DNA from 2 places in the Stenotrophomonas sp. YJH_SMC_133 genome. Region 2 is predicted to be linked to the other one. Evidence: riboswitches for the same ligand, from Rfam matches in the RefSeq annotation. Region 2 holds a riboswitch; the other holds the start of a gene.
The links. Region 2 has a riboswitch for thiamine pyrophosphate ahead of thiC (phosphomethylpyrimidine synthase ThiC). Riboswitches for the same ligand answer to the same signal wherever they lie in the genome.
Positions count from the first base shown of each region.

Region 1 (14,804 bases), on a different contig from region 2:
TAGTCGGGTGCGCGCACGCCACCGTCGGCGCGGGCCACGTTGGCACCGGCATAGCGCCAGCCGCCGGTCACGTCCAGGCCTTGCACGAACGGCAGCGCATAGGCCAGGTGCACGCTGGCGCGCACCTTCGGCACGTTCACCAGCTGATGGCCTTCATAGGCCGGCGTGCCGGTGTCGCGCGCGCGCGCCTGCAGCACGCTGGCGCTGGCCACGATCTGCAGCGCATCGGTCAGCTGGCCGTTGGCGGTCAGCTCCAGGCCGGTGTGGGTCTGCGTGCCTTCCTCGACGAAGGTGTAGCCGACGTCGCTGCTGTCGGGCTTGGCGTACTGGTACGGCTGCGAAATGCGGAACACGGCCGCGCCCAGGGTCAGCGCTTCGACCGGCACGTACTTCACGCCCACTTCCAGCTGCCGCGACTGCACCGACGGCAGGAAGGTGTCGGCGTTGCTGGTCCAGAACGGCGCTTCCTGGCCCAGCGAAATGCCGCGCACGTAGCTGGCATAGGCATTGAGCTGGTCGGTGGCCTTCCACACCACCGCAGTCTGCGGCAGGAAGCGCGACAGGCGGCTGTGCCGCTGCGGGGTGCCACGCTTGTCGTAGGCGCGCTCATCGAGGCGCACGAAGCGGCCACCGGCCAGCCACTGCCAGTCATCGCCGAAGCTGATCCGGTCCAGCGCGAAGAACGCGGTCTGGCGGCTGTCCAGGCGCTGTGCGGACGGTCCCGGCATCTTCGGCGACGGCGCGAATACCGGCACCGGTGCTTCGTGGATGTTGCTGGTGCCGACGTACTCGTTGACGCTCGGGCGCTTGTCCACGGTGCGCCGGAAGTAGTCGGCACCGACGGTCAGCTCATGGCCGACGCTGCCGGTCTCGAAGCGGCCACGCAGCTCGGCACGGGCCTGCTGGTTGCGACGGGTGTCGTCCGGGCTGCGGTAGTCGTAGACGTCATAGTCGCCGTTGGGCGCGAAGTAGTTGCCCGGCACGCTGCCATCGGCGCACAGCACGGCGTAGTAGCAGCCGTAGGCGAAGGCGACGTTGTCATCGATCACCGAACGGCTGTGGCCGACCGAGATGCGCGACTGCCAGGCCTCGTTGAAGTCGTAGGTATGCAGCGCGGTGATGTTGGTGCTGGCGATATCCACCGGGCGCTGCCACGGCTGGTAACCCAGCAGGTGTTCGCGGTCGACGCCACGCGGCAGGTCGCGTGCGCCCAGCAGTTGGTAGCCGGACACCGAACGCTGCGAGCTGGTCTGGTAATTGGCATCCACTTCCAGCTTGCCGCGCTCGCCAATGAGCCAGTCGGCGGCCAGCGAGTAGAAGTTGCGGCGACCGTCGGCGTGCTCGACATAGGAGTTGCTGGAATCCCATGCGGCATTCAGGCGCAGGCCGAAACGCGGGGTGATCCAGTGGCCGACATCGACGGCGACGTAGCGCGAGCCTTCCGAATCGGTACCGAGCGTGGCGGTGCGCACTTCGGCCGGGCGCTTGCCGATGTAGTTGATGATGCCGCCCGGCGCCATCACGCCTGCGGCCAGGCCGGCTTCGCCCTTGAGGATTTCAACCGACTGCACGTTCTCCAGCGCCAGGCGCTGTTCGCCGGCGATGGACAGGCCGTTGAAGCGGTAGCCGGTGGCGGCGTCCAGGGCAAAGCCACGGATGGCGACGTTCTGGTAGTAACCCACCGGCGCATACGCATCACCCAGCGAGGCATCGTTGCTGGCCAGCTCGGACAGCGAACGCACCTGGCGACGGTCCAGGTAATCGCGCTCAAGCACGTTCACCGAGGCCGGCGTGTCCTTCCAGCTGCCGCCACCGAAGGCGTTCACGCGTGAGGTATCGGCCTTCGGTTTGCCGGCCTGCACGCGTACCGCCGCCAGTTCGGTGGGCGAGCGCTCGGCGCCGGTGGCAGCCGCATCAGGGGACGCATCGGCCTCGCTGGCGTGCAGTGGCAGCGCAGCGCAGAGGGCGAGGGAGAGCAGGGTGGGGCGCAGGCAGCGGTTCATTCGGTTCGTCTTCGGACAACAAGGGAGACGAAGCGACGGCGCGCAGGTGCACAGGGCCCATGATGGGGGTGTGGCTGCGGCTCAAAGCTCCCTACGCCGGTGCAAACCGGATCAGGTTCCAAGGGACTCTCTCAGCCTGGCAGATCCAGGCACCCCCGCTTCAGGTGACCATTTCACTACAAATGGTACGGATTTGCGAGCCGGCGTCCTTCAGGCTGCGGGGTCCAGGCTGCGGGGTCAGATCCCTTTCCGCAGGAAAGGGATCTGACCCCAATGGTGCGCCAACCGGGTCACGCCGCCGCGTGCAGCGCCTGCAGCAGTGCCTGTCCCGGCGCGCTGTGGAACCACGCCGGATGCCCCAGCATGAAGGGCTGCCACGCGACGTCGGCATTGGCGGTCGAGCCGGTGACGCCTTCGAAGTACTCCACTTCGGACAGTGCGAAGTCGAAATGAACCATCGGCAGCAGGTCGGCCAGCAGGTGCACGCGTGCCGCCGACAGCGGCAGCACCTGGCGATAGCCGTCGAGCAGGGCCAGCGCGATATCGATGCGCACCGTCTCCATGCCGCGCTCCAGTTCCAGCCACGCCACCGCGTTGCGCTCGATCGCCGTGGCGAGGTCGAACAGCGCACTGGTGGGCGAGGCCAGGCCAAAATCCAGCACGGTACTGATCTGCCCATCGCGCCACAGCAGGTTGGAAACGTGCCAGTCGTTGTGCGCCCACAATCGTGGCTCATCGCGCAGGCGCTCGGCCAGGCCGGCATGCCACGGCAGCACGTCGCGCTGCAGCTGCGCTTCCCATGGAATGCGCGCGAGATAGCGGGCCAGCCCGGGACGCTCGTGCAGCCCTGCCTTGATGGCCGCGATCGGATCGTCGGCACGGATCAGATCGTCGCGCGCGACCAGCACATGGGTGCTGCGTTGGGGCGCGTGGTAGCTGGCGGCGGCCCGGTGCAGCTGCGCGAGTGTGCGCCCGGCTTCGCGGGCCTGCGCGACATCGGTCAGCAGCGACCACGACACGGCGTCGCGGTACAGGTCCTCGCCGACGCCGATCGCATGCAGCTCGAACGTCCATTCGCCATGTTCGGCCGCAGTGTGGCCATCGGCCGCTGGCAGCACCTGCACCACCGGTACGCCCGCTGCGGCGAGATGGGCGATGAAGTGGTGCTCTTCTTCCAGGCAGGCCGCACTGCGCACGCTGTGGTGATGGCGCTTGACGAACACCGCGCCGTTCGCGCCGTTGACGATGGCGGCAGCCGACAGCGGCCGCGGGCTGTGCCAGCGCGGTTCGCTGCCGATGTGCAGCTGCGGGTAGCGCTGGCGCAGCCACGCGATGTCCGCCGCGCTGATCGGTGGCCAGTCGGCAGCGACCTCGTCGTTGTTGAGGCCCTGCACGCGGTGGGAGGAAGAAGTCATGCCGCAGCCCCAGTGGGGAAAGTCACATCCAAGGCTGCGCATTCAACGCCATGCACGCGGCCAACGCAAACGGGCGGGTCATCGACCCGCCCGTCCGTGCATCGGCATGGAAGATGCCGCGCTGCTTACCAGCCGCGATGGCGACCGCGGTCGTGGTAGTAGCGGTTGTCGTAGTAGCGCTCGCGTTGCCAGCGACGGTCATCACCGCGGTCGTAGTAGCCGCTGCGGTAGTAGCCACGGTCGTAACGGCGATCGTAGCGGTCGTCGTAACGGTGATTGTCGTAGTAACGGCGGTCGCGGCGGTCGGAGGTGGTCAGGTTGCCGATCGCGCCGCCGGCCACGGCGCCGCCGACGGTGGCAGCCGGATCACCGTTGGAGAGCAGGTTGCCGGCCACGCCACCGACCACGGCGCCGACCAGGGTGCGCTTGTCCTTCCTCGACATCGCGCTGGCATCGCTGACCACGGCGACACCGGCCACCAGTGCCAGGGCCATCGCCAGACCACGGAAGCTGAGTGTGGAAGTACTGAGCATGTTCGTTCTCCTGTGAGGTGCATGCCACGCTGGGCAGGGAGGGCGCGGGCGCCCCGGCTGCCGTGGAGACCACGCTGGCGTTCCAACATTGCCGGAACATTGCCTGGTCCACCGTGCGGCTTGCGCATTCATCTAGCGGCAGGCGGCATGAAGCAAGGCTGAAAGCGGCCTCGGCCGCTCAGCTGGCAGAAAGGGAAAAGGCCACGCGGACGTGGCCCTCCCTTCTCTGCCAAGGCGTTGCGGGCTTAGACGCCCATCGCCTTCTGTGCCTGCCGGGCCTGCTCCTGCTGGGCGTCCTGCTGCTGGTGCAGCACGTTAGGCGCGCCCTGCACGGCACCGCTGCTGAGCGCGATGCTCTGCTCGCTGGCGGCTCGGGCCTCCACCGCCACGCGGCTGGCCGCCGGGTCACCGATCGTGCCCTGCACGGCAAACAGGCGTTCACCGTTCGGGCTGGGCACCACCGTGTCGATGCGCTGCAGGCCGGCGGCATGCGCCTCCTTGGTCAGGGCCGCCGCGGCGCTTTCCAGCGCGTGGCGATCCTTGAAGGTGCCGGCCGGCAACAGTTCCAGACCCTTGCTGGCCTGGATGAAGAGCGGATTGCGCGGGTGCCGTTCGTCGTTCAGCAGCGGGCGCTCGCGGGCTTCCTTGATGGCCTCCAGCGTCTTCGCCCCGACAATGCCGTCGGCCACCAGGCCGTTGTCCTTCTGCAGCTGGCGCACCGCCGCGTCGGTGTTGCGGCCGAAGCGGCCATCCTCGACCAGCGGCTTGCCGTCGGCACCGACGTAGCCCAGATGTCCCAGCTGTTCCTGCACCTTGCGCACGCCTTCGCTGTGCGCGCCCTGCTTGTACAGTTCGGCGTGCGGCGTGGCAGCGGCCTTGTGCTCGGCGGCAGGCTTGCCCTGGGCCTGCTCGTGCGATGGGGTGCGGTTTTCCAGCAGGTCGCGCGCCTTGGACAGTGGATCGGAGGCGTACAGCTTCCAGTTCGGGTGGTCCTTCACCTGCTTGAGGTAGTCCTCGACCGGCATGGTGTGCACGCCCTTGCTGCCGGAGGACTGGCTGATCAGCAGCTTGTCGGTGGTGGGGTCGCGCACCACCATCACGATGTGGTCGATGCCGTTCCAGTGCTCGTGGCGGGTCCTGGCCGTATCCAGGCCGATGATCATGCCTTCCTTCAGCGCACCGGGCTTGAGGATCGCGTCGCGGTCAAGCAGCACGCCGGACTGGTCGAATGCCTTGCGCACGATGCCGCCGGAACCCAGGTTGCCCAGGTCGATGCGATCGGCCTTGCTGAAGACCGCATGCCCGGCCTTCTGGTTGATCTCGTCCATGGTGCGGTTCTGCAGCGTGCCGACCCAGCCGGAGCAGTCGATGTAACCCTGCTCCACGTTCTTGCCGGTCTTGCCCGGTACGTACAGCGCGTGACCCGGAATGTTGATGGCGTACTTCACGTGGTCGTACTTCACGCCGGCCTCGTAGGCGGCGTGCAGTTCGATGCCCGGCTTCGGCGCGGTGGCCGCCGCTGCGGTTGCCGCCAGCGTGGCTGCACCCGCCGCCACGGCTGCGCTGGCCTGTGCAGGCGCTGCCGGGGCCTGGCTTTGGCCCGGCGCCACTGTCTGCGGGGCGATGTTCTTTTCCGGAATGCTGATCGCCGCGTACTTGTGGATGTAGTAGCTGGAGAACGTCCGCGCCAGGTCGCCATCGTTCATGCCGCGCATCTCGGCCAGGGTGTGGCCGGTCAGCGCTTTGGCATCGGAACCGATCTGGTTGAGCACGTTGCGGCGCATGTTGATCTCTTCGCCGTGGCCGTTGCGGACCACGCCGAAGGTGCCGGTGGCAATCGCGGTCTGCACCGAGCCATAGCCGGCGCTGCCCTGCTGGTGGGCCAGGTACAGGTCCAGGCCGGTCGGCGTACTGCCTCCGGACAGGTACGGGTGGCCGGTGCGCTCGTTGCGGCGTGCCATCGAGTCCAGGTTGTCCTGGTACATCTGTGCGGCCGCTTCGGTGTTGCGGGTCGGGTCGAACTCGTGGCCGGTCAGGTGGTACTGGCGCGCGGAGCCGGGCACGAACTGGAACAGGCCCTTGGCGCCGGACGAGGTGTTGTGGGCGCGCTCGTTGAAGGTGCCGCCGGTCTCGATGTGCGCGAAGCGCATGAAGTCATCGACCGGAAGGCCTTTCTGCCGGGCGACCTGCTCGACGATGTCCAGGACTTCCTTTCTGCTGTAGTCATGCTGTGCCATGACGTTTTCCTCGGGGTTGATGGAGCGGCGCATGCCGCGAATCGCCAACCGGACTCATCCGTGAGTCAAGAACATGTCGGTCAACAGGAAACCCGCGCGTGGGCGGGTGCTATCAGGGCGCGACGTACTGCTGGGTCGCGCTGTCGAAGGTGTAGTGCACGGCGTCGCCGGCGCCCAGCGCACGGGTCTTGCCGGGGCCTTCGATGGTGGTGCCCTTGAAGGTCACGGTCAGTCGCGGCAGGCCGTTGCCGTCGGCAGCGAAGGCCAGTTCGCCATCGCTGTCGGTGCAGGGCATCACGTTGCCTTCGTCGCAGGCAGCGCTGTTGTCCTCGCCCGTACGCACCGAGCCGACATAGCGCCAGACCTTGCTGTCCACGTCGTCTTCGCTGCGCTTGGGGTTGAACAGCAGCAGTGCATAGCCGGTGCTGCTGATGCCGCGGTCGAAGCTGCTGGTCGGCACCGCCAGCAGCAGGCGACCGTCGGCGGTGCGATGTTCAAGCGGCTTGCGCCGGGTATCGACATCGTCGGCCTTGTCGTACGCGCCCAGCGCGCCGATGGTCCATTCCTGGCCACGGAACTTCCATGGCTTCTTGGCGTCGGCGCCGGCCAGCACGAAAGTGGCCTCGGCGAGGTTGGCGCGATCATCCGGGCCAGCCGGCGACTGCTCGCCCGGCTTGCCGTAGTGCTCGCGGGTATCCCAGGAGAAACCCGTGTAATACGTGGTGCCATCGAGGGTGAAGGTGTGGCCGAACCAGAAGGTCGCCACGCTGCCGTTCTGGACCTCGTAGGAGGTCGCGCCATCACCGTCCACCTGGTAGGTGAAATACATCACGGTCGGCGCGTCGGGCGGGGTGACGGCGGTGTCGGGAGAGGTGTTCTGCATCGGGGCAACATCCTGTCGGGGCGCATCGGCAGCCTGCACGGGAGCGCCAGGCTGGGAGGACGAGGGGGCCGGATCGGCGGCGCTGCAGGCCGCAGCGGAAAGAGAGACGAGCAGGCACGCCGCGAATGCGCGCAGGGGCCGCAACGGCAGGGTCCAACATGGCTCGGGGGGGTGATGCATGCGCCTCTCCATGGTCAGCGTTGCCGGGCCAGACGGCCGGCAGGAAACCGCACCCCATCCACCTGGGACGGGAGCGAGGACATGAGCCGGTCGATTCCTTCGACCTCGCATTGAAAACCCATGCCGGGTCATCTTGGCACAGAACGGCGGCCGGTCAAAGAGGGCGGTGACAGATGCCCTTACAGTGTGATCTGGTTCTCAGATCTTGCCGTCGCGCAGGTAGTCGAACAATTCGGCGTCGCCCTTCAGGCCCAGTTTGAGCATGGCGTCGCCTTTCTGCCGGCTGATGGTGCTGACGCTCTTGTGCAGCTGCAGCGAGATCTCCTTCACCGTCATGCCGGTGCCGAGCAGCCGCAGCACTTCCACCTCGCGTGGCGACAACGGCTTGCCGTCGCCCTCGCGCATGCGCCAGCTGCCCGCAGCCTCGACCCGCTCACGCAGGCTCCGGCTGATGTAGGGCTGGCCCCGATAGACCGCCTGGATGGCCTGCGGCAGTTCGTCCATCGACGAGCTCTTGTCGACCAGGCCGAGCACGCCGCTGTCGAGCACCATGCGCAGGATCGCCAGGTTGTTGGAGACGCTGAGCATCAGCACCGGCAGGTCGGGGAAGCGGCGGCGGATCATGCCGATCATGGCGAAGCCGTCGGCCTGTGGGCTGCCCGGCATGGAATAGTCGGTCACCAGCAGGTCGCAGGGTTGGCTGCCGAGCAGGGCCATCAGCGCCTGCGCGCTGTCAGCCTCGCCGACCACGCGGCCGACCCCGCTCGATTCGATGACGGCGCGGGTACCGATACGGACCACAGGGTGGTCGTCTGCGATGATGATGCGCAAGCTCATTGCTCTAGTATGGCCACCGGGCAAGCCGGGCCGCGACCATCGCGGCCCTGTCAGGATTCTAGGAGATCGACGCCGATGCGTAGCTGGGCTGTTCGCGGGCTGGTCCTGCTGCTGGCCGTGCTGGTGCTGCCCGTGGCGCTGGCACAGGCTGTGCCTGGGCTGTTGCCGCTCAGTCCCCTGCAGCGCGAGTACCTCGCCGCCCATCCAAGCATCGTCGTGGGCCAGTATGACAGCGGCTGGCCGCCGTTCGAGTCCCTCCGTGATGGCCAGCAGGTTGGCCTGGGTCCGGATTATCTGGCGCTTCTCGCCCGTCAGCTGGGTGTGAAGGTCGAGGCGAGGCGTTATTCCGACTGGACATCCGTGCTGGATGCGGCCTGTCGTGGCGAGATCGACGTGGTAATGAATGTCGGTCTCAGTGCCGACCGCACCCAGTGCATGGTCTATACCGCTGCCTATGGCGAGGCGCCGTTGGCGCTGGTGGGGAGGCCGGGCGATCTGCGTGCTTCGAACATGCCCGACCTGGACGGATTGCGGGTGGTCATCGAGCAGGATTTCCTGACCGGACCGCAGGTGCGGGCACGTTTCCCGCGTGCGGTGCAGCTTGTCGCAAACAGCTCGTTGGCTGCGCTGCAGATGGTCAGAGACGACAAAGCTGATGTCTACATAGGCAATGCCTACGTTGCCACCGAACTGATCGCACGCCTGCGCCTGCAGGGTGTCGTCCTGCTGCGTCCGAGCGACCTGCCTCCCGAACGGATGCACTTCGGCGTTCCCAACAGCAAGCAACCGCTGGCCGAAGCGCTGGACCTGGCGCTGGCCGCGACCAGCCAGGCCCAGCGCGATGCACTGGCACAACGCTGGCTGCCCCTGCCGCAGTGGTCGGCATCGGCGCAGCTGGCGCTCAGCCAGGCCGAGAAGCGGGTTCTGCAACAGCCGTTGAAGATCGGCTTCGCGCCAAACGCCGCCCCATTGTCGTTCGCCGACGAGGATGGCAGGCCCAGCGGCCTGGCCAGCGAGTACCTGGCGCGGCTGATGCAGGCCGGTGCCAACCTGCAGGCGCAGAACAGCCATGACTGGTACGAGGTGCGCGAGAAGGCGCGCCGCGGCGAGTTGCAGGCGGTGATGGGCATTCCGGTCGATTCGCACTATCTGGGCCCGGACTGGGTGTACAGCCAACCCTTCATCAGCGTGCCGAACGTGATCGTCAGCCGCCACGACAGCCCGGCGCTGCTGGGCCTGTCCGACCTCCAGGACAAGCGCGTACTGCTGTCGGATCCGGAGCGCGTACGCGGTTACGTGCTGCAGCAGGCGCCGCAGGCCAGGATCGTCGCCGCGCGCAGCGCCGAACAGGCCATGCAACGCCTGATCGATGGTGAGGCCGACGCCTACGTGGGCAATCTGGCCCTGGTCGACCACCTGCTGCGCACGCGTTTCCCGGGGCGCCTGCAGGTTGCCGCGCCCGCGGGCTTCAACGACCAGCTGGCACTGGCCGTGGAGCGCCGGCATGCGGCGCTCGCCACGACCTTCGATCGCTTGCTGCTGCAGATGACGCCACGCGAGCGCGAAGCGCTGCGCGGCGACTGGCTGGCGGTGGAGTACCACAACGGCATCGACTGGCGAAGCACGCTGCGCTGGGGTGTACCGCTGCTGCTGGTGCTGCTGACCGCGCTGCTGGTGCATGGCATCGGCTACTGGCGCCTGCGTCGCGAGGTGGCCGGGCGCCGCCAGCTGGAGCAGCGCCTGGCCGAAGTGACCGACAACCTGCCTGCCGTGGTCTACCAGGCCCGTCGCGAGGTTGATGGCACGCTCAGCTTCCCGTTCATTGCCGGTGACCTCCAGGCGCTGTTCGGGATCACCCGACAGCAGGCTGAGCAGGACGCCACGATGTTGCTGGAACGCGTCGAAGAGGACGATCGCGCGCGCATCCTGCAGGTGGTCGAACAGGCCGCGCACCAGTTCGCACCGCTCATGCTGGAATTCCGCCTGCGGGGCGATGGAGCGGGCCCGCGTTGGGTGCGCACCCAGGCGCAACCCTATGCCGCCGAAGCCGGTGTGGTGACCTGGAGTGGCTACTGGGTGGATGCCAGCGAGGCTCGTGCACAAGCGGACGCCCTGACCGCAGCCAAGGCCGAGGCCGAGCAGGCGGCCGAGGCGAAATCCCGCTTCCTGGCCACCATGAGCCATGAGATCCGCACGCCGATGAGTGGCGTGCTGGGGATGCTGGAAGTGCTGGCGCACTCACCGCTGGATGCAGAACAGAAACGCATCCTTGGCGTGATCGAGGATTCGGCGCAGATGCTCCGGCAGATCCTTGACGACATCCTTGACTACTCGCGGCTGGAGGCCAACGCATTGCGGCTGGAGCCGGTACCGCAGCCGCTGCGGCCGTTGCTGGAAAGCGTGTGCCGGTTGTTGTCGGCGCAGGCCAGTGCACGTGGGCTGGGCCTGCACGTGCAGATCGATCCGCAGCTGGCAGCCGCGCACGAAGTGGATGGCGTGCGTCTGCGCCAGATCGTGTTCAACCTGCTCAGCAACGCCATCAAGTTCACCGTGCGCGGCGAAGTGCGGCTGCAGCTGGAAGTGCTGGGGCCAACCGCCGAAGACGGCAGCCAGCCGCTGTGCCTGAGCGTCACCGATACCGGCATCGGCATCGCACCGGAACAGCTGCAGCACCTGTTTGCGCCGTTCACCCAGGCCGGTGCGTACATCCAGCGCGACCATGGTGGAACCGGCCTGGGCCTGAGCATCTGCCAGCGCCTGGTGCAGATGATGGACGGCGAGCTGGAACTGCACAGCACGCTGGGCGAGGGCACCCGCGCCGAGGTGCGGCTGTCGCTGGTGGAAGCCGGCAGCAGTGATGTTGAAGCGCTGGTCGCCGAGCAGGAACAGGCGGCGCTGCTGCCGCCGGCGCTGCGCCAGGCACGCGTGCTGGTGATCGAAGATCATCCGACCAACCAGGCGATGATGGCCTGGCGGCTGCAGCAACTGGGTGTACCGCATGTGCTGGTCGGCGATGGCCAGCAGGGGCTGGATCGCCTGGCATCGGAGCACTTTGATCTGGTCATTACCGATTGCCGGATGCCGGTACTGGATGGTTTCGCCTTCACCCGCCTGCTGCGCGAACGCGAAGGCCGCAACGGCCAGCCGCGGCTGACCGTACTGGCGCTGACCGCCAGCGTGCTGGACGACGATGCACGTCGTTGCCGTGAAGCCGGGATGGATGAGGTGCTGGCCAAGCCATTGTCATTGGCGACACTGCGCGCGGCACTGCTGCGCTGGTTGCCGCAGGCGCAGGGGCAACGGTTCGAGGAGCCGCTGGCCGAGTCCGCTGCCGTCGATGACAGGACGCTGCCCGATCTGGACAGCCTGCAGCGGCGCTTCGGCTCACGCGCGGTCGCCGAGCAGTTGCGCGACAGCCTGCTGCAGGCCAGTGCAGGTGACCTGGCCGCTGTGCAGCGCGCGCTGGAGGCCGGCGACCGTGAGGCTGCCGCGCTGCACCTGCATCGCCAGGCCGGTGGCTTGGGCGCGGTGGGAGCGACGGTGCTGGCTGCGCAGGCCAATGCCCTGGTCGAGCGCCTGCAGGATGCGGCCGAGACCGATCCGGTGCCGTTGTTCACCGCGGTGGCGGCATTCGTGGCGCGGCTGCAACAGCAGTTGCAGCGCCTGGCTCACTGAGCCGACTGCTGCTGCAGGTAGGCGATCACCAGCGCACGGCGTTCGGCGCTGGGGAAGGCGTTGTACATGCGTGTGCCCGGTACAACATGGGTGGGTGACTGCAGGAACGCATCCAGGGTCTGCGCGGACCAGGTGATGTCGGCGCGGCGCATGCCGTCGGAATAGCCGTAGTCGGGCAGGCTGCCGGCGCGACGGCCGATCACGCCGTGCAGGTTCGGGCCGAAGCGGTGGATGCCGCCAGGCTGCACGGTGTGGCAGCCGGCACACAACTCGAACGCGCGTTGCATGGCCTGCTGCTGCGCCTGTTCCGGCGGGGCGGGCGCTGCAGGCGGGCGCTGGCAGGCCGTGGCGGCCAGGGCCACGGCAACAGCGATGAGCAGGAATGATGCACGCATGGGCGGGCAGGATAGCGGTGTGTGGCAAGCGACGGGCTGCGACGCTCGGTCGCAGCCTGTGGCGTTCACATGCCCGAGTAGTTCGGGCCGCCGCCGCCCTGCGGGGTCACCCACACGATGTTCTGGCTGGGGTCCTTGATGTCGCAGGTCTTGCAGTGCACGCAGTTCTGCGCGTTGATCTGCAGGCGCGCGCTGTCGGCTTCGCCGACGAACTCGTACACGCCGGCCGGGCAGTAGCGCGCTTCCGGGCCTGCGTACTCGGCCAGGTTCACCTTCACCGGAATGCTCGGGTCCTTCAGCGTCAGGTGGCTGGGCTGGTTCTCGTCGTGGTTGGTGCTGCTCAGGAACACCGAGCTGAGCCGGTCGAAGGTCAGCACGCCATCCGGCTTCGGGTAGGCGATGCGGGTGTGCTTGGCGGCCGGTTCCAGGCAGGCGTGGTCGGGCTGGGTGCGGTGCAGGGTCCACGGCGGGTTGCGCACGCCCAGCTTGGGAAGCAGCCACTGCTCCACGCCGGTCATCAGCGTGGCCACGGTCTGGCCCTTCTTGAACCACTGCTTGAAGTTCTTGGCCTGCTGCAGTTCGGTGAACAGCCAGCTGGCTTCGAACGCCGTCGGGTAGGCACTCAGTTCATCGTGCTGGCGGTCGGCGGCCAGTGCATCGAACGCGGCGTCGGCGCACAGCATGCCGGTCTTGATCGCGGCGTGGCTGCCCTTGATGCGGCTGGCGTTGAGGTAGCCGGCCTCGCAGCCGACCAGCGCGCCACCGGGGAACACCGTCTTCGGCAGCGACAACAGGCCACCGGCGGTGATCGCACGCGCGCCGTAACCGATGCGGGTGCCACCCTCCAGGTGCTTGCGGATGGACGGATGGGTCTTGAAACGCTGGAACTCTTCAAACGGGCTCAGCCACGGGTTCCTGTAGTCCAGGCCGACCACGTAGCCGATGGCGACCTTGCCGCCGTCGGCGTGGTACAGGAACGCGCCGCCGTAGGTGTCGCTGTCCAGCGGCCAGCCAGCAGCATGCACCACCAGGCCCGGCTCATGCTTGGCCGGGTCGATCTGCCACAGTTCCTTGATGCCGATGCCGTAGGCCTGCGGGTCCTTGCCTTCGTCAAGTTTGTAGCGAGCGATCAGCTGGCGGCCCAGGTGGCCGCGTGCGCCTTCGGCGAAGATCGTGTACCTGGCGTGCAGCGCCATGCCGCGCTCGAAGGCCGGGCCGATGCTGCCGTCCTTCTCGATGCCCATGTCGCCGGTCGCCACGCCGATCACTTCACCGTTGTCGCCATACAGCACTTCGGCGGCGGCGAAGCCCGGGAAGATCGCCACTTCCAGCGCCTCGGCCTGCTGCGCCAGCCAGCGGGTCACTTCGCCCAGGCTGATGATGTAGTTGCCTTCGTTGTGGAAGCACTCCGGCAGCAGCGCGTTGGGCGTGCTGCGTGCGCCGGTTTCGCTGAGGAACAGGAATTCGTCGCGGGTGACCTTCTGCTTCAGCGGTGCGCCACGCTCGGCCCAGTCCGGGAACAGTTCGGTCAGCGCGCGCGGATCCATCACCGCGCCGGACAGCACGTGCGCGCCTGGTTCGGACCCCTTCTCCAGCACGCACACCGACAACTCGCGGCCGGCTTCGATCGCGCGCTGGCGCAGGCGGATCGCGGTGGCCAGGCCGGCGGGGCCGGCGCCGACGATCACCACGTCGAATTCCATTACTTCACGCGGGGGCAGGGCGTTGGCTTCAGCGCTCATCGATTGCATGACTCGTGGGTAGGGCCGGCATCGGGGCCACCGGCGGTGCCTGGGAATCGCGCGTGCAGCCACGGGCGAAACGGTTGTTTGAATGTGTCAGGGTACCGGGACGCGCGTGATCGAGCTAGATCGCCGATGTTCACGTCATGATTGCTGCGGTGCAGCGTAATGCTCGTGGCCGGGTAGGTGCCAACCTTGGTTGGCACATTGTTTCACCGCCCGGACCTGCATCCGTGTGGACCAAGGTCCACACCTACCAGACGCGATGCTTGCGGATGACCGACAATGGCCCGGTCCTGACTGCGCGTGAGTGCCATGGCTTTGCATCCGTACGATCTGTTCGATGTCCGTTCCCTGCTCAACGAGGAAGAGCGCGCGGTGCAGGAGAGCGTCGCCCGTTTCACCAACGAGCGCGTGCTGCCGATCATCGGCGATGCCTTCGACCAGGCCCGCTTCCCCGATGAACTGGTGCCGGAGATCGCGTCACTGGGCCTGCTCGGTGCGACCCTGCCGACCGAGTACGGCGGTGGTGGCCTCGGCGCGGTCAGCTACGGCCTGATCTGCCAGGAGCTGGAGCGCGGCGATTCGGGCCTGCGCAGCTTCGTCTCGGTGCAGAGCTCGCTGTGCATGTACCCGATCTACGCCTATGGCAGCGAGGAACAGCGCCAGCAGTGGCTGCCGGCGATGGCGCGCGGCGAACTGATCGGCTGCTTCGGCCTGACCGAGGCGCATGGGGGTTCCGATCCGGCCAGCATGAAGACCCGCGCGGTGCGCGACGGCAGCGACTGGCGCATCAGCGGCAGCAAGATGTGGATCACCAGCGGCCCGGTGGCCGACCTGGCCATCGTCTGGGCGCAGACCGAGGACGGCATCCAGGGTTTCGTGCTGCAAAAGGGCATGGCCG
Region 1 is NZ_JCAFTW010000004.1:162,447-177,250, reverse strand. Features, by position in the region: gene AC5P78_RS07355 (TonB-dependent receptor) at 1-2,003, opposite strand, end outside; TPP riboswitch at 2,075-2,170, opposite strand; gene AC5P78_RS07350 (phosphotransferase enzyme family protein) at 2,294-3,418, opposite strand; gene AC5P78_RS07345 (glycine zipper 2TM domain-containing protein) at 3,544-3,951, opposite strand; gene AC5P78_RS07340 (peptidoglycan-binding protein) at 4,197-6,188, opposite strand; gene AC5P78_RS07335 (hypothetical protein) at 6,301-7,071, opposite strand; gene AC5P78_RS07330 (response regulator) at 7,450-8,088, opposite strand; gene AC5P78_RS07325 (ATP-binding protein) at 8,164-11,763, shown strand; gene AC5P78_RS07320 (c-type cytochrome) at 11,757-12,158, opposite strand; gene AC5P78_RS07315 (electron transfer flavoprotein-ubiquinone oxidoreductase) at 12,224-13,900, opposite strand; gene AC5P78_RS07310 (acyl-CoA dehydrogenase family protein) at 14,216-14,804, shown strand, end outside.
Region 1: linked by a shared signal. The riboswitch ahead of AC5P78_RS07355 (TonB-dependent receptor) and the one ahead of thiC (phosphomethylpyrimidine synthase ThiC) in region 2 are both predicted to bind thiamine pyrophosphate.

Region 2 (14,804 bases):
CTGGTGGGCCTTGGGGGAGGGGAAGGCCGCACGCAGGGCGCGGATGGCGTGACCGACATTGCCAGGCACGGCGACGTCGGCACTGCGCAGCTTGGAGATCTCGTAGGCGTCCGCATCGATGTGGACGACGCGGGCAAATGGCGCGAACTCGGCCAGCTTGCCGGTCGCGCGGTCGTCGAAGCGCGCGCCCAGCACCAGCAACAGGTCGCTTTCCTGCACCGCCATGTTGGCCGCGCGGGTGCCGTGCATGCCCAGCATGCCCAGCGACTGCGGATGGTGGGCCGGCAGTGCACCGAGGCCGCGCAGGGTCATCACGGTGGGGATGGCACTGGCCTCGACGAAGTCGCGCAGGTCCTGCACGGCATCACCCAGGGCGATGCCGCCACCTGCGTAGACCACCGGCTTTTCGGCCGCCGCCAGCGCGGCGATGGCCTCGGCGATGGCGGCCTCGGCCGGCGCCGGCGGCGGTTCGACGCTGCTGGGCACATGCGCCGGCAGATGGCTGGCATCGGCCAGCTGCACATCCTTGGGCAGGTCGATCAGCACCGGGCCGGGGCGACCCTCACGGGCAATGCGGAACGCATCGGCCACCACACGCGGCAGGTCATCGACGCTGCGCACCAGCCAGCTGTGCTTGACGATCGGCATCGTCAGGCCGAACACATCCAGTTCCTGGAAGGCGTCGGTGCCCAGCAGCGGCGTGCCGACCTGGCCGGTGATGCAGACCATCGGTACCGAATCCAGCATCGCATCGGCAATGCCGGTCACCAGGTTCGAGGCGCCCGGGCCGGAGGTGGCCACGCAGACGCCCACCTGGTTGCTGGCGCGGGCGAAGCCGTTGGCGGCCAGCGCCGCGCCCTGCTCATGGCGTACCAGGATGTGCTTCAGCGACGAATCCACCAGCGCGTCGTAGAACGGCATGATGGTGCCACCGGGATAGCCGAACAGCGTGCGGACGCCTTCGGCCTCCAGCGCCTGGGTCAGCCAGCGCGCGCCGTTGGGCGGCGCGCTGCGATGTGTCGAAGAGTTCATGGGGGAACCTTGCAAAGCGGGTGGGGGAGGGCCGCGTGGTTACGCGGCCTGTCCTTGCAACCAGACCATCTTGGCGCGCAGTTCCTTGCCCACCTTCTCGATCGGGTGCTCCAGGTCGGCCTGCTTGAACCTGTTGTAGTTCGGCAGGCCCGCTTCGTACTCGGCCACCCAGTTCTTGGTGAAGGTGCCGTCCTGGATGTCCTTCAGCACCTCCTTCATGCGTTCCTTGGTGCCGGCATCGATCACGCGCGGGCCGCTGACGTAGTCGCCGTACTGCGCGGTCTCGGAGATGAACTCCAACATGCGCGAGATACCGCCTTCATAGAACAGGTCCACGATCAGCTTCAGTTCGTGCAGCACTTCGTAATAGGCGATCTCCGGCTGGTAGCCGGCTTCGACCAGGGTCTCGAAACCGGCCTGCACCAGCGCTGAGGCACCGCCGCACAGCACCGCCTGCTCACCGAACAGATCGGTCTCGGTCTCTTCCTTGAAGGTGGTCTGGATCAGGTTGGCGCGCGCACCGCCGAGGCCGGCCGCATAGGCCTGCGCATGCTGCGCGGCCTTGCCGCTGATGTCCTGGTAGACCGCCCAGATGCACGGCACGCCACGGCCGATCTCGTACTCACGGCGCACCAGCGCGCCGGGGCCCTTCGGCGCGACCAGCACCACGTCCAGGTCGGCACGCGGCTCGATCATCCCGTAATGCACGTTCAGGCCATGCGCGAACAGCAGGCATGCACCCTGTTTCATGTTCGGCGCCAGCACGTCGTTGTAGAGCTTCTTCTGCACCATGTCCGGGGTCAGCACGGCAACCAGGTCGGCGTCCTTCACGGCCTCGGCGGGCGCGATCACGGTGAAGCCATCGGCCTGCGCCTTGGCTTCGGTCGGCCCGCCCGGACGCAGGCCTACCACCACGTCGAAGCCGGATTCGCGCAGGTTCAGTGCGTGGGCGCGGCCCTGGCTGCCGTAGCCGATGACGGCGATCTTGGTCTGGGGCAGGTCGTTGGTGCTCATGGGGGAGGTTCCTTGCGGTGGGAAGAAAAAAGAACGGCCGGTCGTCGAGGTGACGTGCCGGCCGGTCAGGGGAAAGCGGTGGAGGAGGCGCCGCGCATCGCACAGGCGCAGCCACCACAAGGCGTGGTGGTGCAGGTCCGGGTTGTGCGATGAGCGTTGGTCATGGTGGTTGCGTCTGAAACCAGGTTCTGAAATGAAAAAACCCGCACCGGGGCGGGTGCGGGTTTTTGAAGAGTTCCGGTGTGTGTGTTGCTTACACGCTGGCTCGTCCCGCACCTGTTGGTTGGGTAATAAGTACGAGCACAAGAATCGAATGCAGCGAGGCGGCGCCGGTGTCGGCGGCTTCGATGTGGGTTCGCGGTGGCGTGTTGTGATGCAACATGTGATCGAGAGAAACACAGCCATTTCGGCGGTGTCAACCCTCGCGACGGATTTTCTATCGGTTTCCGCTGCACCCAGCGCAATCGCTTGCGGCACAAGGATGGTTGCTGCTGAAAGTGTTTCGGTGAACCCGAATTCACTCCTTTCGGGGCGGTTTTTGCGCGGAATCCGGTGGATTTTTCCGCCCAAGGATCAACGTCCATGACGTCTGTCCGATACCGCGTGAAGGCCGCAGCGGCGAAGATCGGGGAACCACCCGTCCATCGGAACCCGACCGTGTCCCGACGCCTTGCCCGTTCCCTGCTCGCCGCCGCCGTACTGGCTGCCGTACCCGCGCTGTCCTTCGGCGCCGACCGCATCACCGGCCAGACCTTCGCCACCCGTTCGGAGGTGATCGCCCCGCATGCGATGGCCGCGACCTCGCAACCACTGGCCACCCAGATCGCGCTGGACGTGATGAAGGGCGGCGGTTCGGCAGTGGACGCGGCGATTGCCGCCAACGCCGCGCTCGGCCTGATGGAGCCGACCGGCAACGGCATCGGCGGCGACCTTTTCGCCATCGTGTGGGACCCGAAGACGCAGAAGCTCTACGGCTACAACGGCTCGGGCCGCTCGCCGAAATCGCTCACCCTGGCCGAATTCCAGCGCCGTGGCCTGAAGGACATCCCGGCCACCGGTCCACTGCCGGTGTCGGTGCCGGGTGCCGTCGACGGCTGGTTCGCGCTGCACGACCGCTTCGGTCGCAAGCCGATGGCCGACAACCTGGCGCCGGCCATCCGCTACGCCCGCGAGGGTCACCCGGTGGCCGAGGTGATCGCCTACTACTGGGACCGCTCGGTGCCCAAGTTGTCGCAGTACCCGGGCTTCAAGGAGCAGTTCACGATCAACGGCCACGCTCCGCGCAAGGGCGAGATGTGGAAGAACCCGAACCTGGCCAGCACCCTGCAGAAGATCGCCGACGGTGGCCGCGACGCCTTCTACAAGGGCGAGATCGCCCACACCATCGGCGACTACTTCAAGGCCAACGGTGGCTACCTGAGCTACCAGGACATGGCTGACCATCATGGCGAGTGGGTCGAACCGGTCAGCAGCAACTACCGCGGCTACGACGTCTGGGAACTGCCGCCGAACAGCCAGGGCATCGCCGCGCTGCAGATCCTCAATGTGCTGGAAGGCTACGACTTCTCGAAGATCCCGTTCGGTTCACCGGAACACGTGCACCTGTTTGTCGAAGCGAAGAAGCTGGCCTTCGCCGACCGTGCACGCTTCTACGCCGACATGGCGTTCCAGCCGGCGCCGGTGCAGAAGCTCATCTCCAAGGAGTACGCCGCGCAGCGCCGCGCGCTGATTTCGATGGACAAGGCGTTGAAGGAAGTGCAGCCGGGCACGCCGAAGCAGCTGGAGGAGGGCGACACGATCTACATGACCGTGGCCGACGCCGACGGCATGATGGTTTCGCTGATCCAGTCCAACTACCGTGGCATGGGCAGCGGCATGGCACCGCCCGGTCTGGGTTTCATCCTGCAGGACCGTGGCGAGATGTTCGTGCTGCAGAAGAACCATCCCAACGGCTACGCGCCGGGCAAGCGTCCATTCCAGACCATCATTCCGGGGTTCATCACCAAGGGCGGCAAGCCGTATGCCAGCTTCGGCGTGATGGGCGGCGCGATGCAGCCGCAGGGCCATGCGCAGATCGTGATGAACCTGGTGGATTTCGGGATGAACCTGCAGGAAGCCGGTGATGCGCCGCGCATCCAGCACGAAGGCTCGACTGAACCGACGGGTCAGGCCACGGCGATGACCGATGGCGGCGAAGTGAATCTGGAAACCGGCTTCCCGTACGAGACGGTGCGTGCGCTGATGCGCAAGGGGCATCGCATCGTGTTCGCCGATGGGCCTTATGGCGGGTACCAGGCGATCATGCGCGATCCCGAGAGCGGGGTTTATTACGGAGCTTCGGAGAGTCGCAAGGATGGGCAGGCGGCGGGGTACTGAGTTTCCCGGCCAACGGGCTGAGCCCCCTCTGCGGTGATGGCAGTGATACGGGGCTTGGCCGGGCGGGTGGATTGTCTGGGGGCCGCTGCAAGTACGTCCATGTAAGCTCGGTCGCCGCATCCATGCGGCTCACGCCCCCAGCCAACCCACCCGCCCGGCCACGGACAGTTTCCGTGGCCGTCACCGCAGGAAAAGAAAAAAAGAAGAGCAAGAGCAAAGGCAACGGCAACAGCCGCGCGCTGTGTATTGGGGCCGGATCCGTTTTCCGCAGGAAAACGGATCCGACCCCTTCTTGTTTTCCGATACACCTCTTCCACGCATAGCGTGGAAAACCCACCGTCACACGGAAACTGTCGGGGGTGGGGCGGCGTGGGCTGGCAGGACCGTTGGCGCCATGGATGGCGCCATCGAGCCCCCAGGGATGGGTTTACGGCGTGTCCTGCCAGCCCACACCGCCCCGCCCAACCAGCAGCAACCCAGAGCTGCTTTTGAGGTTGCTGTTGTCGTTGCTTGAGAAAAGCGGTGCAGCCGCAGGCTGCAAAACACCCTCAATCCTGATCGTGCGCGCGCGCTGCCTCGGCCTGCGTCTCCTCCTGCGCCGCCATCTCGCGTGCGATCCACGCATCAATCATGTGCCGCTGGCGCTGCGCCTGCCGCCGCTCGCGCGTGTACTCCTGGTCCAGCACCCGGTACAGCGACACCATCACCAGCACCATCAGCAGCGCGAATGGCAATGCCGCGATCGTGATCATGCCCTGCAGCGCGTCCAGGCCTCCGGCCAGCAGCAACGCCGCTGCGATCAGTGCCACCGCAATGCCCCAGGCCAGCTTGCGCTTCAACGGTGGGTCGCCAGCCTCGTCGGTGGACATGCTGGCCAGCACCAGGACCGCCGAATCGGCCGAGGTCACGAAGAAGATCATCAGCAGCACCAGCGCGATGCACGACAGCAACAACGGTAGCGGCATGCTGTCGAACAGTGTGAACAACACCGTCTCGTAGCCATTGCCAAGCGCCTGCACCAGATCGGCGTGGCCGAAGATCTGTGCCCACAACGCAGTGCCGCCGAACACCGCGAACCAGAAGAAGCCCAGCAGCGTCGGTGCGAGCACGACGCCGATCACGAACTCGCGCACGCTGCGGCCGCGCGAGATGCGCGCAATGAACGATCCCACGAACGGCGCCCACGAGATCCACCAGGCCCAGTAGAAGATCGTCCAGTCCGCCACCCAGGTGCTGCCGGAGAACGGTGACATGCGCAGGCTCATCGTCACCAACTGGTTGAGGTAGGAGCCCAGCGTGGTGGTGAACGTATCGAAGATGAAGCCGGTCGGCCCCAGCACCAGCAGGATGGCTGCCAGCAGGGCAGCCAACGCCAGGTTGAAGTTGGACAGCCACTTCACACCTCGCTCCACGCCACTGGCGGTGGAGGCCATGTACAGCACGAAGGCGACGGCAATGATGGTCATCTGCACGGCGACGGTAGCCTGCACGCTGAAGACGCGTTCGATACCGGCAGCAATCTGGATGGTGCCGAAGCCGAGCGTGGTGGCGACACCGATCGCGGTGGCAACTACGGCGGCGATGTTGACCACCCGACCGATCCAGCCGCGATGGTGGCGGCCGATGATCGGCTGCAGCATGTCGCTGACCAGGCCGCGTCCATTGCGGTTGAACTGGAACCAGGCCATCGCCAGGCCGATCAGTGCGTAGATCGCCCACGGGTGCAGGCCCCAGTGGAAGAACGCATAGCGCATCGATGCGCGCGCCGCATCCAGGCTTTGCGGCGCCAGGCCTTCCGGCGGCTTGCTGAAATGCGAGATGGGCTCGGCCGCACCCCAGAACACCAGGCCGATGCCCATGCCGGCGGCGAACAGCATCGACATCCAGCTGGCACGCGAGAACTCGGGTTCGGCGTCCTCGCCGCCGATGCGCAGATTGCCGAAGCGGCCGAACGCCAGGTACATCAGGAACACCAGCGCCAGGAACACCACCAGCAGGTACAGCCAGCCGACACTGCGGATGACTTCTGCCAGCATCGACTGGACCACGGTGTTGAAGGGGCCGGGGGCGATACCGGCGAGCAGCACCAGCAGCAGAACCAGTGCGATGGAAACGCGAAACACCATGAAGGAGCTTCTCCGATCAAGGGGGATTGAGGGGAGCGAGCAGAGCTTGCGGCGAAGGGCCGGCGGCATGCAGCACGGACCGGGCAGGGGCCGCGAAGGCGGCGGGGAACGCATCGATCTCAGCAACGCGATGGCGTGCACGTTACTGAACGCGACGTCATGGTTCCGTTAACGAATGGCGATCTGATCCCGGAGGCGGGCGGTCTATGCTCTAATGCGCACCAAGAAGCGGGGGTACCGGGCCATGTGGCCACGGTTGAGACAGTCCCTTGGAACCTGATCCGGCTCATACCGGCGTAGGGAAGCTTTGCAATGCAGCTGTGCCCGGACTCCGCCCAAGGACCGTCCGTGCGCGGGTGCCGTGCGCCGCCGCTTCGTCCCTGACCTTCCTGGACGACGCCCGATGAACGCACAGCTCTCCGCCCTGCAGCAACAGGCCCAGCAACTCTCCGCATCCGTGACCCGGCCCATTCCCGGCTCGCGCAAGATCCACGTGCCCGGTTCACGCCCGGATCTGCAGGTGCCGATGCGCGAGATCGCGCTGACCCGTACGCCGACGCTGTTCGGCGGCGAAGAGAATGCGCCGGTGACCGTTTACGACACGTCGGGCCCGTACACCGACCCGGAGGTGCGCATCGATCTGTCCGCCGGTTTGCCGGCACTGCGTCGCGGCTGGGTGGAAGAGCGCGGTGATACCGAGCAGCTTGAAGGACTGAGTTCTTCGTTCGGTCGCGATCGCGAGCATGACCCGAAGCTTGACGCGGTGCGTTTCCCCGCGCGCAGCCTGCCACGCCGCGCACGTGCCGGTGCCAACGTCACCCAGATGCATTACGCGCGCCGCGGCATCATCACGCCGGAAATGGAATTCGTCGCCATCCGCGAGAACCAGCGCCTGGACGCGATCCGCGATGCCGGCCTGCTGCAGCAGCACCCGGGCGAGGCCTTCGGTGCGTCGATCCAGAAAGTCATCACCCCGGAGTTCGTGCGCGACGAAATCGCCCGTGGCCGTGCGGTGCTGCCCAACAACATCAACCACCCGGAAAGCGAGCCGATGATCATCGGCCGCAATTTCCTGACCAAGATCAACGCCAACATCGGCAACAGCGCGGTGTCTTCCGGCATCGCCGAGGAAGTGGAGAAGCTGGTGTGGGCGATCCGCTGGGGCGGTGACACGGTGATGGACCTGTCCACCGGCAAGCACATCCACGAGACGCGCGAATGGATCATCCGCAACTCGCCGGTGGCGATCGGTACCGTGCCGATCTACCAGGCCCTGGAGAAGGTTGACGGCCGCGCCGAGGCACTGACCTGGGAGATCTTCCGCGACACCCTGATCGAGCAGGCCGAGCAGGGCGTGGACTACTTCACCATCCACGCCGGCGTGCTGCTGCGCTACGTGCCGCTTACCGCCAAGCGTGTTACCGGCATCGTCAGCCGCGGCGGCTCGATCATGGCCAAGTGGTGCCTGGCGCACCACAAGGAGAACTTCCTCTACACGCATTTCGAAGACATCTGCGAAATCATGAAGGCCTACGACGTGACCTTCTCGCTGGGCGACGGCCTGCGCCCGGGTTGCATCGCTGATGCCAACGACGCGGCGCAGTTCGGCGAACTGGAAACGCTGGGTGAACTGACGAAGATCGCCTGGAAACACGATGTGCAGACCATGATCGAAGGCCCCGGCCACGTGCCGATGCAGCTGATCAAGGAAAACATGGACAAGCAGCTGCGCGAATGCGGCGAAGCGCCGTTCTACACGCTGGGCCCGCTGACGACCGACATCGCGCCGGGCTACGACCACATCACCAGTGCGATCGGCGCGGCGATGATCGGCTGGTTTGGCACGGCCATGCTCTGCTACGTGACGCCGAAGGAACACCTGGGCCTGCCCAACCGCCAGGACGTGCGCGACGGCATCATGGCTTACCGCATTGCCGCGCACGCGGCCGACCTGGCCAAGGGGCATCCGGGCGCACAGGTACGCGACAACGCGCTGAGCAAGGCGCGCTTCGAGTTCCGCTGGGAGGACCAGTTCCACCTGGGCCTGGATCCGGAAAAGGCCAAGGAATTCCACGACGAGACGCTGCCGAAGGACGCGCACAAGCTGGCCCACTTCTGCTCGATGTGCGGACCGCACTTCTGTTCGATGAAGATCACCCAGGACGTGCGCGACTACGCCGAGGCCGGCATGAAGGAGAAGTCGCAGGAGTTCCGTGCTGGCGGGGCCGAGGTCTACCGCCAGGGGTGACGGGTAACGGGTAGTGCCGGCCGCCGGCCGGCATTCCGTCGTGCACGGGACCGGGGAGAGTGCTGGCCAATGGCCGGCACTACCGTTCATCACGCCGCGCCCGGCTATCCTCCGCGCATCGCCCAGGGGAAAGGACGCCATGCCCGTTGCCACGACCACCCGCTGGCTGGCCATCGCCCGCCGCCATCCTTCGGCCTGGCTCCTGGCCGCCCAGTTGATCGCGGTGCTGCTGTATCCCGCCCTCGATGACACCGCCGCTGGCCGGGCGGCGCTGGGCATGTTCGGCATGGCGGTACTCGGCCTGGCGCTGTGGGTGGTCCAGCGCAGTCCGCTGGGAACCTGGCTGGCATTGCTGCTGGCCATTCCATCGGTGGTGTTCTCGCTGGCTGGCGCCCTGCTGGACCGCAGCGCGCTGCTGACCACCGCGCAGCTGCTGGAAAGCCTGCTGTACTTCTATACGGCCGGGGCATTGATCGCCTACATGCTGCAGGACCATCGAGTAACACGCGACGAACTGTTCGCGGCCGGGGCAACCTTCACCCTGCTGGCCTGGGGGTTCGCCTTTGCATTCGCGGTGTGCCAACAGTGGTATCCAGGCAGTTTCCAGGGCGCGACGGCTGGCCCCGAGCGCAGCTGGATGGAGCTGCTTTATCTGAGCTTCAGCTTGTTGTCCGGAGTTGGATTGAGTGACGTCGTGCCGTTGCACCCGCAGGCACGGGCCCTGGTGATGCTCGAACAGTTCGCAGGCGTCATGTATATCGGCCTTGTGGTGTCGCGTCTGGTCGGATTGACCATGCTTCGGCGCATGTGAAAATGAACGCCAGATAAAAATTTCGCGCCCATAAGGGCGCGAATGGTGATGCAGATTATGTGAATGCGTCGGCGAGAGAGAGCCTGAGTGTCGACCCCGTCATAGGCGGGGTAACCGGCTTAGGCTAATATCCGGGGGCGTTATTGTTTTTGCGGTATGCGCCGATGCTTTGTGCGGAATCTGGCTTTTCGATGGCCCTGTCCAGGGACGGTGGGGACGGTATTGCTGGTGAGCCCTGCCCAGGTCCCGTCCCTACTGTATAGCGGAAAATGAACAGCAGCGAACTCACGCCCATTGACGCCGACCGCGTGCAGGTCGGCGACTGTGTCATTACCTTGTCCTCGCGTGAGGTCGAGGTTGAAGGCGCGCGCCGTCCGCGGCGGCTGACGCCGAAAGCGCTGGGCGTACTTCGCGTGTTGATGCGGCAGCCTGGGCGCGTGGTCACCCGTGAAGAGCTGTTTGCCGAGGTCTGGCCCGATACGTTGCCGACCAATGACGTGCTGACCCAGGCCGTCACCCAGCTGCGCAAGGCGTTCGCCAACGACGATGACAATGGCCAGGCCTACATCGAGACCATCGCCAAGAGCGGCTATCGGCTGCTGGTACCGGTGCAGGCGCTGGACGACTTCGAGCCGGTGGCGGAAGTGGACGCGCTGGCCATTGCGGATGTGATGCCGTCGCCGGACGGTGCCGGCATGATTCCGGCGCTGGCCGTGCCGGCAGCGGCTTCACGCCGGCGTGGCTGGCGCCAGCTGCGCCGCCAGCTGTTGTGGGTGCTGGGCGTGATGATGCTGGCCGCGCTGCTGGTCATGGCTACATTGTTGCTGCGGCGCGGGCCGGAGCCGAGTTCACCGGTGGATGCAGCGGTCGAGAACGGCGTGCGGGTGATCGGCAGCCCGCAGCGTCCCTATCGCCTGATCACCGCTACCAGTGGTTTTGAAACCTATCCCACACTTTCGCCGGACGGCTCCCAGGTTGCCTACGAAGGCGCCAACGAGGATGGCGCCGGAGGTGGTGTGATCAAGGTGCAGACCTCGGGCAATGCGCCGGCCCGGCAGCTGGCGCTGCCGCCGAAGGGGGCCAGTGACCGTTTCCCGAGCTGGTCACCGGACGGGCGCGAGATCGCTTTTGCCCGCTTTGGAGCCGACGGCGGTTGCCAGGTGCTGATCGCCAGCGCCACTGGCGGCGGCGTGCGCCAGGCGACCCGTTGCGATGGAACCGAGCTGCTCAGCTTCGACTGGACACCGGATGGCCGCGGCCTGGTCTTTGGCAGCATGGTGGGCCGCTATGCCCATCGCGGCATCCGTGTGCTCGACCTGGCCAGCGGCCAGTGGCGGGCGTTGGACTACGCGGTCGATCAGGATGATTTTGACTACGCGCCACGCTATTCGCCCGACGGCAAGTGGCTGGTGTTCGTGCGCAATCCACAGATGGGCGACCTGTGGCGGATGCCGGCCGAAGGCGGTGAGCTGGAGCAGTTGACCAACGAATCCGCCGAACAGCGTGGCTGGGCCTGGCTGGGCGATGGGCGCAGCATCGTGTTCGGCCGGCGCGTGGACAGCGAGGTGCGGTTGTACTACCTGGACGTGGAGCGCCGCACCTTGCGTGATGCCGGCCTCGACGACGCACAATGGCCTGCGGTGTCCCGCCACGGCGACGTGCTGGCCTTCGTTCACCGCCGTGCCCAGTTCGGCGTGTTCAAGGTGCCGATGGCCGGCGGCAGCGCCGAGCGCCTGTTCGCGTCCAGTGGGCGCGACGGGCAGCCGATGGCGGCGCCCGACGGTCGCCAGCTGGTCTTCACCTCCGATCGTTCCGGCAGTTTCGCGCTGTGGTGGGCGGACATGCAGCGGCCCGACTCACTGCGGCCGATCGAGGGCCTGCGTCCGGAGGGGCGGCAGGCGCCGGACTGGTCGGCCGACAGCCGCCAGCTGCTGGTGGTCGGGCGTGACGAGCATGGGCGTACCGTTGTCTACGAGATCGCCCCGCGCGACGAGCACCTGCAACCGCTGCCGGTTCCGGTGGATCAGCCGCTGCAGGCCCTGTACGGGGCAACCCCGGAGCAGCTGCTGGTAGTCGAGCGCGATGCGGAGCAACGCACCCGGTTGAGCCTGTTCGATCGCAGCGTGACCCCCTGGCGCCGCCTGGCCAGTATCGACGGCGTCTCCCAGGCGCGTTTCGATCGCGGCGATGGCCGCGTGCTGTTCACACGCCTGGCGTCCGGCGGCTTGTGGTCGGTGGATGCGGCACTGTCCCCGGCCAGCGTGCAGCAGGTCAGTGAAGACCGGCCCAGCCGATGGCGCTATCGCACCTGGACGGTGGCGGGCACCGGTGGCATCGGGTATCTCGGCAACTCGACCGAATGCGGTACGACCTTGATCCATATCCAGGCCGGGACCGAAGCTCCCGAGCGCTGCCTGGACCGGCAGCGGCTCAGCGCGGGCAACGGCATCAGTGCCAGCGCCGATGGCCGGGACCTGTACGTCGCCCTGGCGGTCAGCGATGGTGCCGACATCGGCGTCATGCAGCTGCCCCAGTCGACGCCGGCACTGTTCCCGGCCTTTCTCAAGTCATTGATCCTGAAGAAAAATATCTCTTCGTGATTTTTTCGTGGAGTTCTCGCCGCGAATTCGTGGCGATCTCGGCGGATTTTCCTGACGGGCTGACGCCTGATTAGGCAAAACGGAAGCCTGTATCAGGCAAACCCGTGGTGCCCCATGCGTCAACTCTCGCTGGCCGATCGTGGCCAAACCGTCTCCCTCGACAAGGCGCTGGACGATCTCGCGCCGACCTGCATGGGCGTGGCCCGGCTCGGCAGCCTGCAGACGGCAGGGTCAAGCTTCACTGTCTGGCTGCAGGTGCGGGGCAGTTCCTGGGTGGAAGCCAAGGAAGGGCGTTTCCGCCTGCGCCATGGCGAGTGGATTGCCTTCGAGAAGGAGTCGCGCCCGTTGGTGCAGGCCGGCCGTAACGGACTGTGCGTGGGCCTCAGCCTGACTGCGGAGGCGATGCGGGTGCTGTCCGAGATGGCCGACTGCGGCCTGTATGCCGGTCGTGGTCGCATGAGCCGCGGCGACGCCCGCGTTGCCCTGCGCCTGTGGCGCGATGCGCTCGACAGCGGCCTGCCAGCGCAGGCGCTGCGCCCGCTGTTGTTGCATCTGGCCGGCCTGCAGCGTGACCTAGCCGACAACGTACAGCGCTGCCCCGGTCGCTCACGCAGCCGCAAGCGCCAGGTGTTCGGCCGCATGCAGCGCGCCCGTCTCTATCTGGAGGGCAACAGCCACCGCGTGGTGCGGATCGGCGAACTGGCCGAGCTGACCAACTTCTCCAGCTGGTATCTCTCCAAGACCTTCCAGAGCCTGTATGAAGAGAGCCCCCAGTCGCTTTCGGCACGGTTGCGCCTGGAGCGGGCCGCAGATCTGCTGCGCGACACCGACATGATGGTGGGCGAGGTCGCCGCGGCCAGCGGATTCGACAACTGCTGCAGCTTCGCGCGGGCCTTCCGCGCCCGTTACGGGCAGTCTGCTTCCCGGTTCAGGGAAAACGGCGGCTTGCTCCCGCCACACTCTGCAAAGTCTACGGTTGGGTCGCGCAAATACAGCATCGCAACGCAATCGTAACGTGCTGGAGCGTTTTAACACGCTACTAACACGTACCTTGGAGAGATTGATGAACGTTCGCACCCCTGCCGTGCGGCTGGGCCTGCTGCCCGCCGGCATCGCGCTGGCGCTGGCACCGGCATTTGCTTCCGCACAGGAAGCCAGTGCCCCGACCACCCTTGATCGCCTGGAAGTCACCGGCTCCCGCATCCGCTCGGTGGATGTGGAAACCTCCCAGCCGGTCCTCACCGTAAGCCATGAGGACATCCAGCGTTCGGGCCTGGTCAGCGTCGGCGACCTGCTGCAGAACCTGTCCGTGGCGGGCACCCAGACCTTCAGCAAGGCGGCCGTGCTGGCGTCCAACCCGGAACAGGGCGGCCAGTACGTCAGCCTGTACAACCTGGGTGAGCAGCGCACGCTGGTGCTGGTCAACGGCAAGCGCTGGAGCACCAGCCTGGCCGGCTTCACCGACATGTCGACCATCCCGACCTCGCTGATCGAGCGCATTGAAGTCCTGAAGGACGGCGCCTCGGCGATCTACGGTTCCGACGCCATCTCCGGCGTGGTCAACATCATCCTGCGCAAGAACTTCGATGGCGCCGAGGCCAGTGCCTACTATGGCCAGAACAGCCACGGCGACGGTTCCAAGACCCAGTACAGCCTGACCCTGGGTGCCAGCGGCGAGCGCTCCTCGATCGTGTTCGGCGCGAACTACATCAAGGAAGATCCGGTGTGGGCCAAGGATCGTGGCCTGACCAAGTACTCCTATGGCCAGGGCCACAAGGAAGACGGTCTGAGCCCGGCTGGCCCGTGGGGTCGTTTCACCGATCCGCGTGCCGAAGGCACCGCCGGTGCTGGCGAATACAACAAGGCTGGCAAGTGGGTCCCGAACACCTGGGTGGTCAACCACACCGGTTCCTGGGACACCCCGGTCGGCGTTGGCCAGCCGTCGAACAACTTCAACAACTACCACCTGATTGGTCTGGACGACTACTACAACGCCTCGCAGCAGATGATGCTGAACCAGGGCGCTGAGTCGAAGACCATGTTCACCTCGGCCAGCTACGACATCAACGACAACCTGCGTCTGAAGTCGACGGCGATGTACTCCGAGCGCGATTCCAAGCGCCAGATCGCCGGCTACCCGCTGACCGGCACCTCGCAGCCGCAGTTCCCGGTGGCGATCAGCAAGGACAGCATCTACAACCCGCTGGGCAACTGGGCCAACCCGGGCGCCGGCGTTGACATCGGTGGCTGGGGCCGTCGTATCTTCGAACTGCCGCGCATCACCCAGAACAACGTCAAGTCGCTGCACTTCGACGCGGCCCTGGAAGGCAACTTCGACTTCAACAACCGTCCGTTCGACTGGGATGTGGGCATCAACTACAACCAGTTCGACGTGACCCAGACCAGCTCGGGCAACATCAACCTGCTGGCCCTGAAGAACGCCCTCGGCCCGTCGTTCATCAACGCCAACGGCGTCGCCCAGTGCGGCACCGCTGCCAACCCGATCGCGCTGGGCACCAGCCCGGGCAGCTGCGTCCCGTTCGACCTGCTGGGCGGCGCCAGCGCCGCGACCCCGGATGCGCTGAAGTACATCAACA
Region 2 is NZ_JCAFTW010000008.1:28,901-43,704, forward strand. Features, by position in the region: gene ilvG (acetolactate synthase 2 catalytic subunit) at 1-1,032, opposite strand, end outside; gene ilvC (ketol-acid reductoisomerase) at 1,072-2,046, opposite strand; gene ggt (gamma-glutamyltransferase) at 2,704-4,422, shown strand; gene AC5P78_RS12740 (BCCT family transporter) at 4,971-6,548, opposite strand; TPP riboswitch at 6,769-6,869, shown strand; gene thiC (phosphomethylpyrimidine synthase ThiC) at 6,952-8,796, shown strand; gene AC5P78_RS12750 (ion channel) at 8,936-9,607, shown strand; gene AC5P78_RS12755 (winged helix-turn-helix domain-containing protein) at 9,877-12,207, shown strand; gene AC5P78_RS12760 (helix-turn-helix transcriptional regulator) at 12,322-13,221, shown strand; gene AC5P78_RS12765 (TonB-dependent receptor plug domain-containing protein) at 13,271-14,804, shown strand, end outside.